Regions from separate parts of the Kitasatospora sp. NPDC056181 genome, predicted to be linked through region 3. Evidence: riboswitches for the same ligand, from Rfam matches in the RefSeq annotation. Region 3 holds a riboswitch; each other region holds the start of a gene.
The links. A riboswitch is a leader RNA that binds a small molecule or an ion and turns the genes downstream of it on or off. The one in region 3 is predicted to bind cyclic di-AMP.
Positions count from the first base shown of each region.

Region 1: linked by a shared signal. The riboswitch ahead of ACFC1F_RS24145 (M23 family metallopeptidase) and the one ahead of ACFC1F_RS19060 (transglycosylase family protein) in region 3 are both predicted to bind cyclic di-AMP.
Region 2: linked by a shared signal. The riboswitch ahead of ACFC1F_RS06555 (NlpC/P60 family protein) and the one ahead of ACFC1F_RS19060 (transglycosylase family protein) in region 3 are both predicted to bind cyclic di-AMP.

Region 1 is NZ_JBHJUK010000067.1:18,172-23,484, forward strand. Features, by position in the region: gene ACFC1F_RS24130 (TetR/AcrR family transcriptional regulator) at 19-588, opposite strand; gene ACFC1F_RS24135 (alpha/beta fold hydrolase) at 633-1,460, opposite strand; gene ACFC1F_RS24140 (YiaA/YiaB family inner membrane protein) at 1,570-1,860, opposite strand; cyclic di-AMP (ydaO/yuaA leader) riboswitch at 2,106-2,264, shown strand; gene ACFC1F_RS24145 (M23 family metallopeptidase) at 2,277-3,137, shown strand; gene ACFC1F_RS24150 (hypothetical protein) at 3,254-4,126, opposite strand; gene ACFC1F_RS24155 (GNAT family N-acetyltransferase) at 4,169-4,795, shown strand; gene ACFC1F_RS24160 (sensor domain-containing protein) at 4,855-5,313, shown strand, end outside.
Region 2 is NZ_JBHJUK010000009.1:98,908-104,220, forward strand. Features, by position in the region: gene ACFC1F_RS06550 (NlpC/P60 family protein) at 1-875, opposite strand, end outside; gene ACFC1F_RS06555 (NlpC/P60 family protein) at 1,102-2,253, opposite strand; cyclic di-AMP (ydaO/yuaA leader) riboswitch at 2,264-2,418, opposite strand; gene ACFC1F_RS06560 (C40 family peptidase) at 2,745-3,788, opposite strand; gene ACFC1F_RS06565 (NYN domain-containing protein) at 3,999-5,313, opposite strand, start outside.
Region 3 is NZ_JBHJUK010000046.1:9,397-14,709, reverse strand. Features, by position in the region: gene ACFC1F_RS19075 (MazG family protein) at 1-331, shown strand, start outside; gene ACFC1F_RS19070 (SDR family NAD(P)-dependent oxidoreductase) at 432-860, opposite strand; gene ACFC1F_RS19065 (cytochrome P450) at 1,197-2,513, shown strand; cyclic di-AMP (ydaO/yuaA leader) riboswitch at 2,740-2,911, shown strand; gene ACFC1F_RS19060 (transglycosylase family protein) at 2,917-3,810, shown strand; gene eno (phosphopyruvate hydratase) at 4,058-5,313, shown strand, end outside.

The DNA.
Region 1 (5,313 bases), on a different contig from region 3:
CGGTGGGCGCGTCCCGCCTCAGGCCCCGGGCCAGTCGCGCAGGCCGTGGGTGAGGACGGTGATCAGCCGGTCCTGGGTGTCGCCGAGGTCCTCGGCGAGCTGGAAGGCGCCGCCGATGGAGAGCGAGGCGAAGCCGTGGGCCACCGAGCGGACGGCGCGGGCGGCGTGGATCGCCTCCGACCCGGCGAGCCCGTACTCGCGCAGCACCGCGATGATCACGCCGACCAGCCGCGTCGCCGCCCGGGTGAGGTCGTCGTCCGGCTGCGGGGCCTGCGGGAGCGAGTTGTAGCGGTGCGGGTACTCGGTGGCGTAGGCGTGGTAGGCGCGCAGGACGGCGGCGACGGCGTCGTCCCCGCCCCGGCCGACGGCCGCCTCGGCGAGCCGGTCGGCCAGCTCCTCGGTGACCCGGACGGCGACCAGCCGGCGCAGTTCCGCGAGGCCGCCGCTGACGTGCTTGTAGAGCGAGGGAGTGGCCACCCCGGCCCGCGCGGCGACCGCGGCCAGGGTGAGGGCCTCGGGGCCCTGCTCGTCGATGAGGGCGAGGGCGTGGCCGACGACCTGCTCGGGGGTGAGTCCTACTCGGGGCATGGGGGCGGTTCTCCGTGGGTCCGGTTCCGGTGGGGCGGGAGGGCTCAGGCCAGCTCGGCGAGGAACCCGAGCAGCGCGTCGGCGGTCGCCTGCGGGTGGTCGGCCATCGGGTAGTGGCCGGCGCCCTCGATCATCACCTTGCGGCCGTTCAGCGCGGCGGCCTGCCGGTCGGCGACCACCTCCGGCTTGGGGAAGTCGGGGTCCTTGCTGCCCATGACGACCAGCGCCGGGCACCGCACGGCCGCGGTCCAGCCGACGGGCGCCGAGTCCCCGCGGACCTGGCCGCGGGTGGCGGTCTTGCGGCCGGGCGTGCGCATCGCGGCGACCAGCCCGTCCACGTACGCGTCGAAGTCGGCCGGCTTGGCGGTCGGGTAGGCCATCCTGCGGTGGTAGAGGCCCCAGAAGGCCGGGGAGTGCACCAGCAGCTTGCCCATGACGCCGAACATCGCGCGCTGCAGGGCGTTCGGCGGCAGGTTCTCGACGAAGGCGTCCAGCAGGACGATCCCGGCGACCCGCTCGGGTGCGTCGCCGGCGGCCTTGACCACGGTCGCGCCGGTGTACGAGTTGCCGGCGAGGACGGCGCGCCCGATGCCGAGGTGGTCGAGCAGGGCGAGGACGTCGGCGGCGATCGCGGCCGGCGAGTAGTCGTCCCAGACGATCGAGGAGTCGCCGAAGCCGCGCAGGTCCATGGTGATCACGCGGCGGCCGGCGGCGACGAGCAGCGGGCGCAGGTGCCGGTAGGCGGCCCGGCTGTCGAGCATCCCCGGGAGCAGGACGACGGGGGCGCCGTCGCCCTGCTCGGTGTCGTCGTAGGCGATCCGGCCGCCGGTGACGTCGAGGTACTGCGTGGTGGGGGCGGTGGTGCGGGACATGGGGGCCTCCTCGGTCCGCCGGGGCGTCGGCGGTGGTGCCGACACCCATAAAGCTAAGGCTAATAGCCTTAGCCGTCAAGCTATCGACCGGATCCGAGGATGGCCCGGATCAGACCCCCTCCACCTTGAACGGGTCGTGCTCGGCCAGCAGCTTCTCCAGCCGGGCCTGGTCCACCCGGGTGACGATCTCGCTGTTCTCCTGCTTGTCGCGGACCACCTTGGCCAGGGTGAACGAGGAGGTGACGGTGTAGAGCAGGCCGACCCCGAGGAAGGCCCGGGTCCAGCCGCCCACCGGGAGGTAGGCGATCCCGGTCGCGAGGGCGCCGGCGGAGAGGGCGAAGGAGAGCACGGCCTGGACGTAGTACGCGGCCGTGGTGCGTGACTGCATCGGTGCGTTCATGGCGTCAGGATGGCCGCGCCGGGCCGGGTCGCACATGAGTAGGGGTACTCAAGTAGGGGTTCGTTCGTTGACGTCCAATAACGTTCGGTAGTGTCAGTTGTTGTCAATCGCCCCAAAATGCCCATCGGGTCACGTAGTGTCCGGGCTGTGTCCGGCTGCTCCTGACGGATGGCTTGGAATCAGGGGCTCCTAGGATTAACGTTTGATAACGCAGCGCGGTCCCCAACGCCGTACCCAGACGGCACCGTGCGCCGTCGCCTAATCCCGCCGGCCGGCCTTCGGGCAGGCCAGGGAGCCGGGGAACCACGTTCCTTGGGGTGAATCGGCCGGGCCCAGGCCCAGCCGTAGGAGACCTTCCTGCTCCGAACCCGTCAGCTAACCCGGTAGGCGCGAAGGAAGGAAAGGAGCGCGCCTCCGTGGCGTCGACGCACTCTCCGGCAAACCTGCCCGGCTCCTCCGCCGGCACCCAACTGCTCGACCACCCGTGGCCGCCCGCCCACCCGGGCGAGTACGGCGGGCCCTCCGACGAGGCGGCCCCGCAGGCCGCCGAGGCCAACCGGCACCGGATGCCGCGTCAGACCCGCGGGACGGCTCCGCTGCTCGGCGTCACCGCCGTCGCCGCCACCCTGGGCGCCACCGGCTTCGCCTCCGCGACCCCGGCCGCCGCCCCCGCCGTCGAGGCCCCCGACGAGACCCCGGTCGCCCTCGCCGCCGACCCCGGCCTCGCCCTCGCCGCCCGGATCCAGCAGCAGGCCGACAGCCAGCGCACCGCCGCCGAGGAGGGCGCCCGGCTCCAGGCCGCCAAGGAGGCCGAGGCCAAGCGCGCCGCCCAGCAGCAGGAGGCCAAGCGGGCCGCCGAGGAGGCCGAGAAGGCCAAGCTCGCCGCCATCAACCTGCCGGTGCGCGACTACAACCTCTCCGCCCACTACGGCCAGAGCGCCTCCTACTGGGCCCACCTGCACACCGGCCTGGACTTCGCCGCCGACACCGGCACCCCGGTCTACGCCGTCGGCCAGGGCACCATCACCTCGGCCGGCTGGGCCGGCTCCTACGGCTACCGGATCGTCGAGACGCTGCCCGACGGCACCGAGATCTGGTACTGCCACCTCTCCTCGATCATCAAGGGCTCCGGCAAGGTCGTCCCCGGCCAGCAGCTCGGCAAGGTCGGCGCCACCGGCAACGTCACCGGCCCCCACCTGCACCTGGAGGTCCGCCCGGGCGGCGGCGCCCCGGTCGACCCGGAGAGCTGGTTCGAGCAGCGCGGCATCACCCCCTGACGAGCACCGGAGTGCCCCGGCCGTCACGACGACGGCCGGGGCACCCGTGCGTCCCGCCCAGGGGCACGCCCCGGGGGCGCGGACCGGACCAGGCCCGCGCCCCCGTGCCCCCGCGCTCACTCCCCCGGCAGCTGCGCGAGGTACGCGTCGATCTCCTCCTGGCCGGGCTCCGGCGCGAGGTCCGGGAACTCCGCCACCAGCAGCCGCGGAAGCCCCGGCACCGTCCACTCGCCGAACAGGTCCAGCGCCGCCTCGACCGCCGCCTCCTCGAACGCCCCGAAGTCCCCCGCCAACTCGTCCGGCATCGGGCGGCCCAGCGCCGTCAGCTCCGCCAGGTTGCGGTAGCTGCGCCGCATCAGGCCCTGCTCCAGCAGCCGCCGGGCGCCGTCCGTGGCCATCCCGACCGAGAGCACCCGGGCCGCGCCCCAGCCCTCCTCGTCCGCCTCGTCCAGCCAGCCGGCCGCCGCCAGCGCCTCGAAGGCGGCCCGCCGGTCCTCCTCGGCCAGCTCCCGGAACGCCGTCAGCCACTCCCGCACCGCCGCCTTGTCGGCGAGGTCGACGTCGTGCGCGCACAGCAGCACCGCGTAGAGCCGGGGCCAGGTCACCAGGTCGGCCCGGCGCAGCAGTCCGGCGGCCACCTCGCCCTGCCACTCGGCCTCCGCGTGCAGCCGCTCCTGCCGCTTGGCGTTGAGCCGCTTCGCCGCGCGCTGGTGGTCGACCAACAGCCGCACCGCCTCGCCGTACGCCAGCGGGTCCTGCTCGGGCGCGGGCTGGACGTACAGGTGGAGCCGCTCGTACAGCAGTTGCTCCACGGCGTTCGAGGTCAGCTCCGGCCAGCCGTCGTGCATCCTGCTCTCGCCCAGCTCCAGCAGCGCCAGCACCGCTCGCACCGCGGATTCGGCCACCGGCGCGCGGCCCTCGGCCTCCGCCCAGGCGAGCAGGTCGGCGGCCTTGGTGCGCGGGGCGAGCCGCAGGTCATCTTCTTCCATGTGACGTACGGTAATCGGAAAGCGCGGGTAGGGTCGGCAGACATGGTCCCCGTCCGACTCACCGGCCCCCGCCTGGCCATCCGCGAGTTCCACCACACGCCGGGCGACGTCGACGCCCTGCACGCGGTCTTCGGCGACCCGGAGGCCACCCGCTACCTGCCCTTCGAGCCGCGCGACCGCGAGGACTGCGCCGACCAGATCGAGCAGTACCTGGAGGAGGCGCTCCAGGAGGAGCGGACGGTCTACCGACTGGCCGTCACCCGGCACACCGACGCCGGCGACCCCGCCGACGCCACCCCCATCGGCACCGCCGCCCTCACCGTCGGCGGCCACCGCTCCGCCCACCTGGGCTACGCGCTGCGCGCCGACACCTGGGGCAACGGCTACGCGGGTGAGATCACCTCGCTGCTCTGCGACTTCGCGTTCGGGCCGCTCGGCCTGCACCGGCTGGCGGCCCGGGTGGACGTGGACCACGACGCCTCGGCCCGGGTGCTCACCCGGGCCGGTTTCCGCCTGGAGGGCCGGGTGCGGCACGACGTGTACCTGCGGGGTGCCTGGCACGACTCCTTCCAGTACTCCCTGCTCCAGGACGAGTGGCCGCCCGGACGGGGGGATAACCCCACCCCCGCTCCGGCGGGGAGCCGGATGTCCGGCAGGCCGCTTCCTTGACAGGGTTAACCCATCAGCCCGAACGGCACCGCCACAGACCCGAGGACCGAGGCCCGGCTATGACGACCAGCGAGCACACACTGCGCAGCGAGTACGACCGCCACGACGGCGCCCGCCGCACCGAGGAGCCGCCCTACGCCTGGCGGGCGCCGTTCTCCTCCTACTACTACCGGGAGCTGGGCTTCGTGCTCAGCGGGTTCCCGGTCGCCATCGCCGGCTTCGTCTTCTCCGTCACGCTGTTCTGCCTCGGCCTCGCCACCTTCGTCACCGTCCTCGGCCTGCCGGTGCTCGCCGGACTGACCAGCGGCGCCCGCGGCTTCGGCCGGCTGGAGCGGTCCCGGGCCCGCGGCATGCTGGCGCTGGACGTGCCGGGCCCGGAGCCGGTGCGGGCGGTGCGGCCCGGGGCCTGGGGCGCCGTCACCGCACGGCTGACGGACGTGGCCGGCTGGAAGGCCGCGCTGTACCAGGTGGTGATGTTCCCCTGGGCGGTGCTGAGCTTCTCGCTGTCGCTGGTCTTC
Region 2 (5,313 bases), on a different contig from region 3:
TGGGCCTGCGAGGTGCGCGGCAGGGTCACTCCGGCCTGCCGCCAGCTCCAGTACATCAGACCGGAACAGTCGAACGCGCGGGGCCCGGTGGATCCGTACACATAGGGCGAGCCGATCATCCTCACGGCGGCGGCCAGCGCGGCGGCGCCGCGTTCGGACGCGGGCGGGGCGGTGCCCAGGTCGAGCCGGTCGGTGCCCCGGGTGGCACGCTGCTCGGCCTCGCGGGCGTCCTGGGCGGCCATCCGGGCCCGTTCACCGGCGCCCAGGCTGTTGAGCAGCTTCTGCGCCTTGGCCAGCCGCTGCTGGATCTGCTGCTTGCTCTCGGCGAGGGCGCGGCGGGTCTGGTCCAGTTCGACGAGCCTGGCGGAGGTCTCGGCGCGGCGCTGGTCGAGCCGGCGCTGACGGGCCACCACCTCGTGCAGCGTCTCGTTCTGCCGCTCGGCCGCCTGGTCCAGCGTGCGGGCCTTGGAGAGGTAGCCCTCGGGGTCGGCGGAGAGCATCAGCTGGGCGGTCTGCGCCATGCCGCCGCCGCGGTACTCGGCTCCGGCCACCGTGGCGAGGTCGCCGCGCAGCTGGTTGAGCTCGTCCTGGGCGACGGCGACCTGCTGCTGGAGGTCTCCGGTCTGGTGCTGGAGCCGCTGCTGTGCGTCGAGCGCCGCGTTGTACCGCTCCGAGGCCTGTTCGGCCTCGTCGTAGAGCTGCTCGACCTGTGTCTTGACGTCCTTGAGGCCGGACGGTGCGTCCGGCGAGCCCGGCGCGGCCTGGGCCGTGCCTCCGGTGGCCATGCCGAGCACGGTGGTGGCCGCCGCGGTCAGCACCAGCGCACGGGCGAGCGCGTGCGCACCTGACAGCGGGGAACGGCGGTGCACGGCCATGCGACGGTGGCTCCTGTCCTGCGGCCCGGCCCCGCCGCCGCACCGGGGGGCGGGCGGCTCTGGAGCGGGAGTCCGGTGGCAGACGTTAGCGAGTCCGGGCGATCGAGTCCAAACCCCTCCCAACCCGAATATTTGACTCCCAATCGGACATTCGGCCGAGCCACCGGAAAAGCCGCAGGCCCGGCCTCCCGCGAGGGGAGACCGGGCCTGCCGGGGCTGATGCGGATCAGACGCGCACGATTGCCGAGATCGGCAGCATGGTGGCGGTCTCGTACCGGACCACCGCACCGGGCTTCGGCGCGTGGATGACCTGCCCGCCGCCCACGTACAGGGCGACGTGGCTGGCGTCCGCGCGGTAGATGATGAGGTCGCCGGGCTGGGCGTTGGCGATGTTGGTGCCGATGTTGGTCCCGGCGCCGGCCTGCTGCTGCGAGGTGCGCGGCAGCGACACGCCCGCCTGGGCGTAGGCCCAGCCGGTCAGGCCGGAGCAGTCGAAGGAGCTCGGGCCGGTGGCACCGTAGACGTACGGCGAACCGAGCTTGCTCTCGGCGGCGGCGATCGCGGCGGCGGCGCGCGAGCCGTTGGCGGCGGGCGCGGACGGCGCGGCGGGCTTGCTCGCCGCCGGCGTCGAGGACGACGAACCGCTGAGGTCGGTGCGGGCGTTGTCGCGGGAGGCGCGGTCGGCGTCGGCCTTGGCCTTGGCGTCGGCCTTCGCGGCGTCCGCCTTCGCCTTCGCCTCGGCGGCGGCCTTCTCCTCGGCCGCGCGCAGTGCCTGGCGCTCCTGCTCGGTCAGCGTGTTGAGCAGGTCCTGGGCCTTGGCCAGCTTCGCCTGGACGTCCTCCTTGGACGCCTTCAGCTGCTGGGTGGTCGACTCCAGCTCGCCGAGCTTCGCCTGGGCCTCGTTGCGGTCCTGGTCGAGCTTGCGCTGCTGCTCCTGGAGGTCCTTCAGCGCGCCGGACTGGGTGCTGCTGGCCTGGGTCAGGGCGCCGGCCTGGTTCAGGAAGTTGTCGGGGCTGGACGAGAGCATCAGCTGGACGGTGGACGATATGCCGCCGTTGCGGTACTGCTCGCCGGCGATCTCGGCGAGGCCGCCCTGGGCCTCGATCACCGACGCCTGCTGACGGGCCACCTTGTCCTGGAGCTCGCCGACCTGCTTCTGCAGCTCCTGCTGCTTGGCCTGCGCGCCGTTGTACTTCTCGGTCGCCTGCTCGGCCTGCTCGTTGAGCTGGTCGACCTGCTCCTTGACCTGGTCCTTGGTCGGCGTCGGGTCGGCGTGGGCGCCGGACTGCGCGGAGAGGGCGACGGCTGCCGCGGCGACACCGGTCATGATCGAGACCCGGGCGCGGCCGGCAGGCTTGGGACGACGATGGGACGCCACGAAGGCGGACTCCTTCTTCCAACGCCCGCCTACCGGGTGAGCTGACGGGTTCGGGCCGGAAGCGTGCCCTACGACGCCTCACCGACCGCTCCAGCGGCCGACCTGGCGCCGATTCACCCCGGAGGAACATGGTTCCCCGGCTCCGCTCCACAGCGCCCCAACTACGGGGCTCCCCGTCGGACAGGTCGTGCGACCCGTCCCGCTGCTTCGACGAACTCGGCGGTAAACCCCCGCCGCCACCCAGGCTGGGTGATCGACTGTGCGGTGGTTCGAGACACGACCCTAGTAACAGAACCGTGATCCGTTCAAATCCTTGTCAGAAAAAAGACGGGAGAATACCCAAGTTCATTTGTGAATATGACCGGGCGTGACCAGCGCCGCACACGGAGCTGATCGCTTGTCACCGTGCGGCCGGAAACGCCGACGCCACCCCCGTCCGGAGGTGGCGCGGATCACAGGGCCGCGTCCCGGCCCTCGGGCGTGCCGGTCCGTCAGACCCGGCGGATGGTGTTGATCTTCATGGCGTCGGCCTTCATCACCTTCACCACGTCGCCGGTGTGCGGGGCGTGCACGACCATGCCGTTGCCGATGTACATCCCGACGTGGCTGCGGTCGTCGCGGTAGATGATCAGGTCGCCCGGCTGGGCCTCGGCGAGCGAGGGCACCCGGGTGCCGTAGTTGCCCTGGGCCTGCGAGGTGCGCGGCAGCGAGACGCCGGCCTTCCCGTACGCCCAGACCATCAGGCCGGAGCAGTCGAAGCCGCTCGGCCCCGTGGCACCCCAGACATACGGCGAACCCTGCTTGCTCATCGCGTTGGCGACAGCGGCACCGGCCATGCCGCTGCCCTGCGGCAGGCTGCCGAGGTCGGCCCGCTCGCTGCCGCGCGAGGCCCGGTCCTCCTGCTGCTGGGCGGCCTTCAGGGCGGCCCGGTCCGCCGCGCTGAGCGAGTTCAGCAGGTCCTGGGCGGCCTTGAGCTTCTGGTTGACGTCGGCCTTGGACTGGTTGAGGTCCTTGGTCGTGCTGTCCAGCGAGGCGAGGATCGCGGCCGCCTCGGCCTTCTGCTGGTCCAGCCGGCGCTGCTGGTCCTGGAGGCCCTTGAGCGCGTCGGCCTGGCTGGAGCTGGCCTGCTCCACGCTGGAGGCCTTGTCCAGGTAGCCGGACGGGTCGGAGGTGAGCATCAGCTGCACGGACGGGTCGATGCCGCCGGAGCGGTACTGCTCGCCGGCCACCGCCGCCAGACCGCCCTGAAGCTGGGTCATCTGGTCCTGGCCGCGTGCCACCTGGTCCTGGAGCTGGTCGGACTGCTTGCGGAGCTGGTCGGCCCGCTCCTTGGCGCCGTTGTACTTCTCGGTCGCCTGCTCCGCCTCTTCCTGGAGCTGGTCGATCTGCGCCTTCACGTCCTCCTTCTTGGGGGACGGGCTGGGCGCCGCGTGGGCGGCGACCTGGGCGGACAGGGCGACCGCGGTCGCCGCGGCAGCGGTGAGCACGGAGACCCGCGCGCGGCTCGGCTGCTTGGGACGGCGGTGGGAGGCCAAGGACCGGCTCCTTCTTCCAACGGACTCACCCGATCGAGTGAGAATCCGGAAAATAGGTTTGACGCCAGACCCTAGTGAAGATCCAGGCTTTGCGCCACTCCCCCGATGGCGTGAACTCCGGCCCGCCGCCCTGACTTCACAAGATCCCCACACCACCGCAAACCGGGCGCTGACCAGGCGTCATCCCCGTCGCGAAGGGCCTGCAACAGCCTACGGCCGGGCCAGCCGGTTCAGCAGCAGAATCGAGGCCACGGGGCGCGCGCCGGCCTTCCGCACGCCGTCGGCGACCTCCCGGTCCGTGGAGACCACCACGACCGGACGGCCCTGCGGCTCGGCCCGCACCAGGCGGCGGATCAGTTCGTCCGCGGTCTCCCCGGTCCGGCTGAAGCGGACCCGGACCCCGCGCGGCGGCGCCATGATCACCGGCACGTCCAGGTCCTGCCCGTCGAACACGCAGGTGACCTCCGCCTGGGTGCGCTGGGCCAGCATCGCCAGCCCGCCCAGCAGCCGGATCCGCTGCTGCTCCAGCGGCAGCGCCGGATAGCCGGTCTTGGTCACGTTGTAGCCGTCCACCACCAGGTGGACCTGCGGGATCGCCAGCAGCTGGTCCAGCAGCGCCGGATCGTCCTCCGCCAGCCCGCGCCGGGCCACGTCGTGCGGCGACGCCGACCCCGGCACCACCGCCTCCACCAGGTCGGCCGGGCGGATCTGCGACACCGGCAGCGCCAGCTCCCGCTGGATGCCCTGCGCCGACTGCAGCACCGTGTCCAGCAGCAGCCGCAGCCGCATGTCCTCGACGCTGCGCCCCTCGCGGGCGGACCGGCGGCCCTGCTCGACGGCGTTCTCCAGCTCGGAGATCCGGTGCCGCAGCCGGCGCGCCTCGCTCTCGCCCGCGCTGCGCTCGGCGGCGGACTGCGCCTTCAGCGCCTCCAGTTCGGCGCCGAGCCGGCGGGTCTCGGCCTGCGCGCGGCGGGTGTCGCTCTCCAGCGAGCGGAGCTTGCGGCGCAGCGAGTCCGCCTCCTTGCGGACGTCCTCGGACTCGGTCCGCTGCCGGTCCAGATCGGCCCGGGCGGCGGAGCGCACCTCGGCCAGCTCCGCCTGCAGCTTCTCCACCAGCCGGGCCGCCTCGGCGGCGGCGCCCTCGGCACCGGCCCGTTCCGCCTCCTCGCCGGCCTCGGCGACCAGCCGGCTCCAGCCCGCGGAGCGCACCAGGTAGGCGGCGGCGGCGACGTCCAGCGGATCGGCGGCCCCGGGCACGCTGCCCGACTCCAGCGCCTTGACCAGATCGGGCTGGCCCAGCCGCAGCCGCTCCGCTATCCGCACCCGGAAGGCCGGCTCGGACTCCAGGGCGGCGGCCAGCGCGGTGGCCGCGTACTTGGCCCGCCGGGCCGGGGTGAACTTGGCGTACTGGCGCAGCGTCTGCGGCAGCTCGCCGGGCGGCAGCCCGCCGAGCGCGTCCGCGGCGAGGCCGACCACCCGGCGGCGCACGCCCTCGGGCAGCGGCCGGTCGAGCCGCTCCGCCGCC
Region 3 (5,313 bases):
CGCCGAGGTGGAGGCGAACTGGGAGACGCTGAAGGCGGCCGAGAAGTCGGACCGTGAGTCGGTGCTGGACGGCGTGCCGGCCGGGCTGCCGTCGCTGGCGTACGCGGCGAAGCTGGTGTCACGGGTGCGCCGGGCCGGGGTGGCGGGAGTGCCCGACGCGCCGTACGAGCTGCCGGCCGAGCTCACCGCGGAGTCGGCGGGCACGCTGATGCTGGCCGTGGCGCAGCGGGCGCACGACGCGGGTGTGGACGTGGACGCCGCGTTGCGGGCGGCCGCGCGCGGGTACCGGGACGCCGTCCGCGCCGCGGAGGGGCTCAAGCCGAAGGACTGAACCCCGGGCACCACCCGGCCCCCGGACGGTTCACGGCCCCGATGAGTCCCCGCCCGCGGACGGCTCCCGGCTCCCAGGGACGGCGTCCGGGCAGGACGGGTCAGACGACCGCGGCGGCGTTCTCCACCGGACGGCGCTGCTGCGGCACCACGACCTCGCCGATGGCCTCGCCGACCAGTGCGAGCAGCTCGGCGAGCCGCTCCAGGTCCAGGTGGTCGGGCAGCTCGGCGAGGGAGACGATGCGCTCGCCGTCCGGGCCGGCCACGCAGAACAGGTCGATCGGTCCGAGGTGCTTCTCGGCGGTGTCGACGAGGGCGGCGACGTCGCTGGGGCGGCGGATGTCGCCGCAGACGCCGACGACCGGGCAGCCGGGCCGGTCGAGCTCGGTGGCGAGGTCCTCGGCGATGCCCTCCCGCTGGTCGGCGATGAGCACCCCGACGGCGCCGGCGGCGGTGAAGCGGCGTGCGAGATCGGCACCCGACCCGCCGTCGAGTACGGCGATGACCACGACTGCCCCGGTGACCCGCATGGTGCGCTCCTCCCTGTGGGCGGCTCCGCACCGGCGCCCACGTGTTGCTTTGCGGGAGGATCGTAGGCTTGTCCTGACCCTCCGCAACAGGGATTACCCCTCAGGTGACCAGGCTCACGCCTGCCACGCCCGGGAACCCTTCGGCAGGGCCCCTCGAACAGGCGCCCCGCCGACGCCCCGCCGACGCCCCGCGACACGCCGCCGACTCCCCGCGACACCCCGAGGAACCGCCCCCCGGCCCCGTCGGACGGACGTCCCGCCGACGCCCCGCCAACGCCCCGCACCTCCGGGAACCGCCCCCCGGACCCCGGGGATCCCACCGGATACCGTCGACACATGCCAGTTCAGCCCGATTCCGCCCGCCCGCCGCTCTTCACCTGGGACTTCGCCGCCGACCCGTACCCGGCCTACGCGTGGCTGCGGGAGCACGAGCCGGTGCACCGCACCACCCTGCCGAGCGGGGTCGAGGCCTGGCTGGTGACCAGGTACGCGGACGCCCGGCAGGCCCTCGCCGACAGCCGGCTCTCCAAGAACCCGCTCCACCACAGCACGCAGGCCCACAGCACGGGCCGGGTCGGCATCCCGGGCGAACGCCAGGCCAACCTGATGACGCATCTGCTGAACATCGACCCGCCGGACCACACCCGGCTGCGCCGGCTGGTCTCGAAGGCGTTCACGCCCCGCCGGGTGGCCGAGTTCGAGCCGAGGGTGCAGCAGCTCACCGACCGGCTGATCGACGGCTTCGCGGAGCGCGGCAGCGCCGACCTGATCCACGAGTTCGCCTTCCCCCTCCCCATCTACGCGATCTGCGACCTGCTCGGCGTGCCCGCGGAGGACCAGGACGACTTCCGGGACTGGGCGGGCATGATGGTGCGGCACACCAGGCCGGGCCAGGGCGGGGGCCAGCGCGGTGGTGTGGGGCGGGCGGTGAAGCGGATCCGCGCCTACCTGGCGGAGCTGATCCACCGCAAGCGGGCGGACCTCGGCGACGACCTGATCTCCGGCCTGATCCGGGCCAGCGACCACGGCGAGCACCTGACCGAGAACGAGGCCGCGGCGATGGCCTTCATCCTGCTCTTCGCCGGGTTCGAGACGACCGTCAACCTGATCGGCAACGGCACCTACGCCCTGCTGCGCAACCCGGACCAGCGGGCGCTGCTGCAGGATTCGATCGCCCGCGGGGAGAGCGCCCTGCTGGAGACCGGGATCGAGGAACTCCTGCGCTACGACGGGCCGGTGGAGCTGGCCACCTGGCGGTTCGCGACCAGCCCGCTGACCATCGGCGGGGTGGCGATCCCGGTCGGCGACCCGGTGCTGGTGGTGCTCGCGGCGGCGGACCGGGACCCGGCGAGGTTCGCCGACGAGAACACCCTCGACCTGGCCCGGGCGGACAACCCGCACCTGGGCTTCGGGCACGGCATCCACTACTGCATCGGCGCCCCGCTGGCCCGGCTCGAGGGGCGGGCGGCGCTGGCCACCCTGCTCTCCCGGCTGCCGGATCTGCGGCTGGCCGAGAACCCGGACAACCTGCGCTGGCGAGGTGGTCTGATCATGCGTGGACTTCGTGAACTTCCGGTCGAATTCACTCCCGAGAAGAAGCCCGTCGTCCCTGCTGACGAGCCCTCCGCCGGGGCCTCCGACATCACGGACTGATGCCTCGACACACTGACGGGACGTCTCCGACACGCCGAAACAGGGGGGTTGAACCGTCATCAAAGCGGACATACCGCCTTCGTTGGTAGGCGATCGGCCACTCACCGTAATTTCTGTGTGATATCGGCGATATGAGCTTGTGATTGGTAAGAGGATCTGCCTACCCTCCCTGAAGTTCGCAGCTGCGGACCTCGTGCGCGGAACGCCGAATCCTGCCCGCCGTGCCACGGGAAACCGACCAGACCCCTGGGCAGGGGCGGGGGAACCAGGTTTGTTGCCGTCCCCCACGGCTTGGGGTGAAGCCGCCCGCGCGGGCAGAGAGCCTTCCGCGCGACGCGGCCGGGCCACCTCCCGGTCCGAACCCGACAGCTCACCTCGCAGGCGTGCGGAGAGGGACCCATTCATGCTGTTCGTTGGAACTGGCCGTCACCGTCGTCGCACCCAGGCCGAGAAGGCCATCGCAGTCGCCGGTGTGGCCGGCGTCGGACTCGCGATGCCGATCCTCACCGCCACCGGCGCCTCGGCGGCCCCCGTCTCGACCTGGGACGCGGTCGCCCAGTGCGAGAGCGGCGGCAACTGGAGCATCAACACGGGCAACGGCTTCTACGGCGGCCTGCAGTTCACCTCCAGCACCTGGAAGGCGTACGGCGGCACGTCCTACGCGCCGCAGGCCAACCAGGCCAGCAAGGGCCAGCAGATCTCGGTCGCGGAGAAGGTCCTCGCCTCGCAGGGCCCGGGTGCCTGGCCGGTCTGCTCGCAGAAGGCCGGCCTGAGCAAGGGCGGTGCCCCGGCCTCGGTCGACACCGCCTCGGACGCCAAGCCCGCCGCGCCGAAGCCGGCCCAGAAGCCCGCCCAGCCGAAGCCGGCCCAGCAGCAGGCCCAGAAGCCCGCCGCCCAGCAGCACGCGCAGCAGGCCCAGCAGTACGGGCAGCAGCAGGCCACGACCCCGGACTTCTCCGGCCACGGCGGCTGGGACGCCGACGCGAAGGTGTACTGGTACCAGAGCAACGGCGACTGGTACTGGACCAGCCACCAGAGCGTCTACCAGCAGTACGCCGGCCAGGGTGCGGGTCAGGACAACCGCGCCGCGCAGGCCGCCCCGGTCGCGCAGAGCGCCCCCGCGGCCCAGCAGCACGCCGGCCACGGCTACACCGTCCAGTCCGGCGACACGCTGGCCGGCATCGCCGCCACCCAGGGGCTCTCCGGGGGCTGGCAGGCGCTGTACGACGGCAACCGCGGCACCGTCGGCGCCGACCCGGACCTGATCATGCCCGGACAGGTGCTCAACCTCGGCTGAGCGCACCCTCTCTCACGGTGACTCGGCGAAGGGGGCCGGATTTGGCCCCCTTCGTCCGCATCTGGTCGGCTTCCGTCGGGCAACCAGGTGAACTACCGGGGGGTAGCAGGGCCACACGCTGAGACGGGACCGAGGTCAGCGTGGCCCCGAGAGCCCGTGCGGTTAGGCTCTGGTCGTAACGACTCCGCAATCGTTCGTCCGACAGCACCCACCGTCAGTCGAACCTGCTTCCGCTAGGAGATGCCTCGTGCCGTCCATCGATGTCGTCGTAGCCCGTGAGATTCTCGACTCGCGTGGCAACCCCACGGTCGAGGTCGAGGTCGGCCTCGACGACGGCAGCACCGGTCGTGCCGCTGTCCCGTCGGGTGCCTCCACCGGTGCCTTCGAGGCCCTGGAGCTGCGCGACGGTGACAAGAACCGCTACTTCGGCAAGGGCGTCGAGAAGGCCGTCCTGGCCGTCATCGAGCAGATCGGCCCGGAGCTGGTCGGCTACGACGCCACCGAGCAGCGCCTGATCGACCAGGCCATGCTCGACCTGGACGCCACCCCGGACAAGTCCTCGCTCGGCGCCAACGCCATCCTGGGCGTCTCCCTGGCCGTCGCGCACGCCGCCTCCGAGGCCAGCGACCTGCCGCTGTTCCGCTACCTGGGCGGCCCGAACGCGCACGTCCTGCCGGTCCCGATGATGAACATCCTCAACGGTGGCTCGCACGCGGACTCCAACGTCGACATCCAGGAGTTCATGATCGCCCCGATCGGCGCGGAGTCCTTCTCCGAGGCCGTCCGCTGGGGCGTCGAGGTCTACCACACCCTCAAGGGCGTCCTGAAGGAGCGCGGCCTCTCCACCGGCCTCGGCGACGAGGGCGGCTTCGCGCCGAACCTGGACAGCAACCGCGAGGCCCTGGACCTCATCACCGAGGCCATCCAGAAGGCCGGCTACGTGCCCGGCCGCGACATCGCGCTGGCGCTGGACGTCGCCGCCTCCGAGTTCTACGAGGACGGCGCCTACCAGTTCGAGGGCAAGGCGCTCACCTCCGCCGAGCTCATCGAGTACTACGCCGACCTGGTCGCCTCGTACCCGCTGGTCTCCATCGAGGACCCGCTGGACGAGTCGGACTGGGACGGCTGGAAGGCCATGACCGTCAAGCTGGGCGACAAGGTCCAGCTGGTCGGCGACGACCTGTTCGTCACCAACCCGGCCCGCCTGGCCAAGGGCATCGAGACCGGCACCGCCAACGCCCTGCTGGTCAAGGTGAACCAGATCGGTTCGCTGACCGAGACCCTGGACGCCGTCGAGCTGGCCCAGCGCAACGGCTACCGCTGCATGATGTCGCACCGCTCCGGCGAGACCGAGGACGTCACCATCGCCGACCTGGCCGTCGCCACCAACTGCGGCCAGATCAAGACCGGTGCCCCGGCCCGCTCCGAGCGCGTCGCCAAGTACAACCAGCTGCTGCGCATCGAGGAGATCCTCGACGACGCCGCCGAGTACGCCGGCCGCGG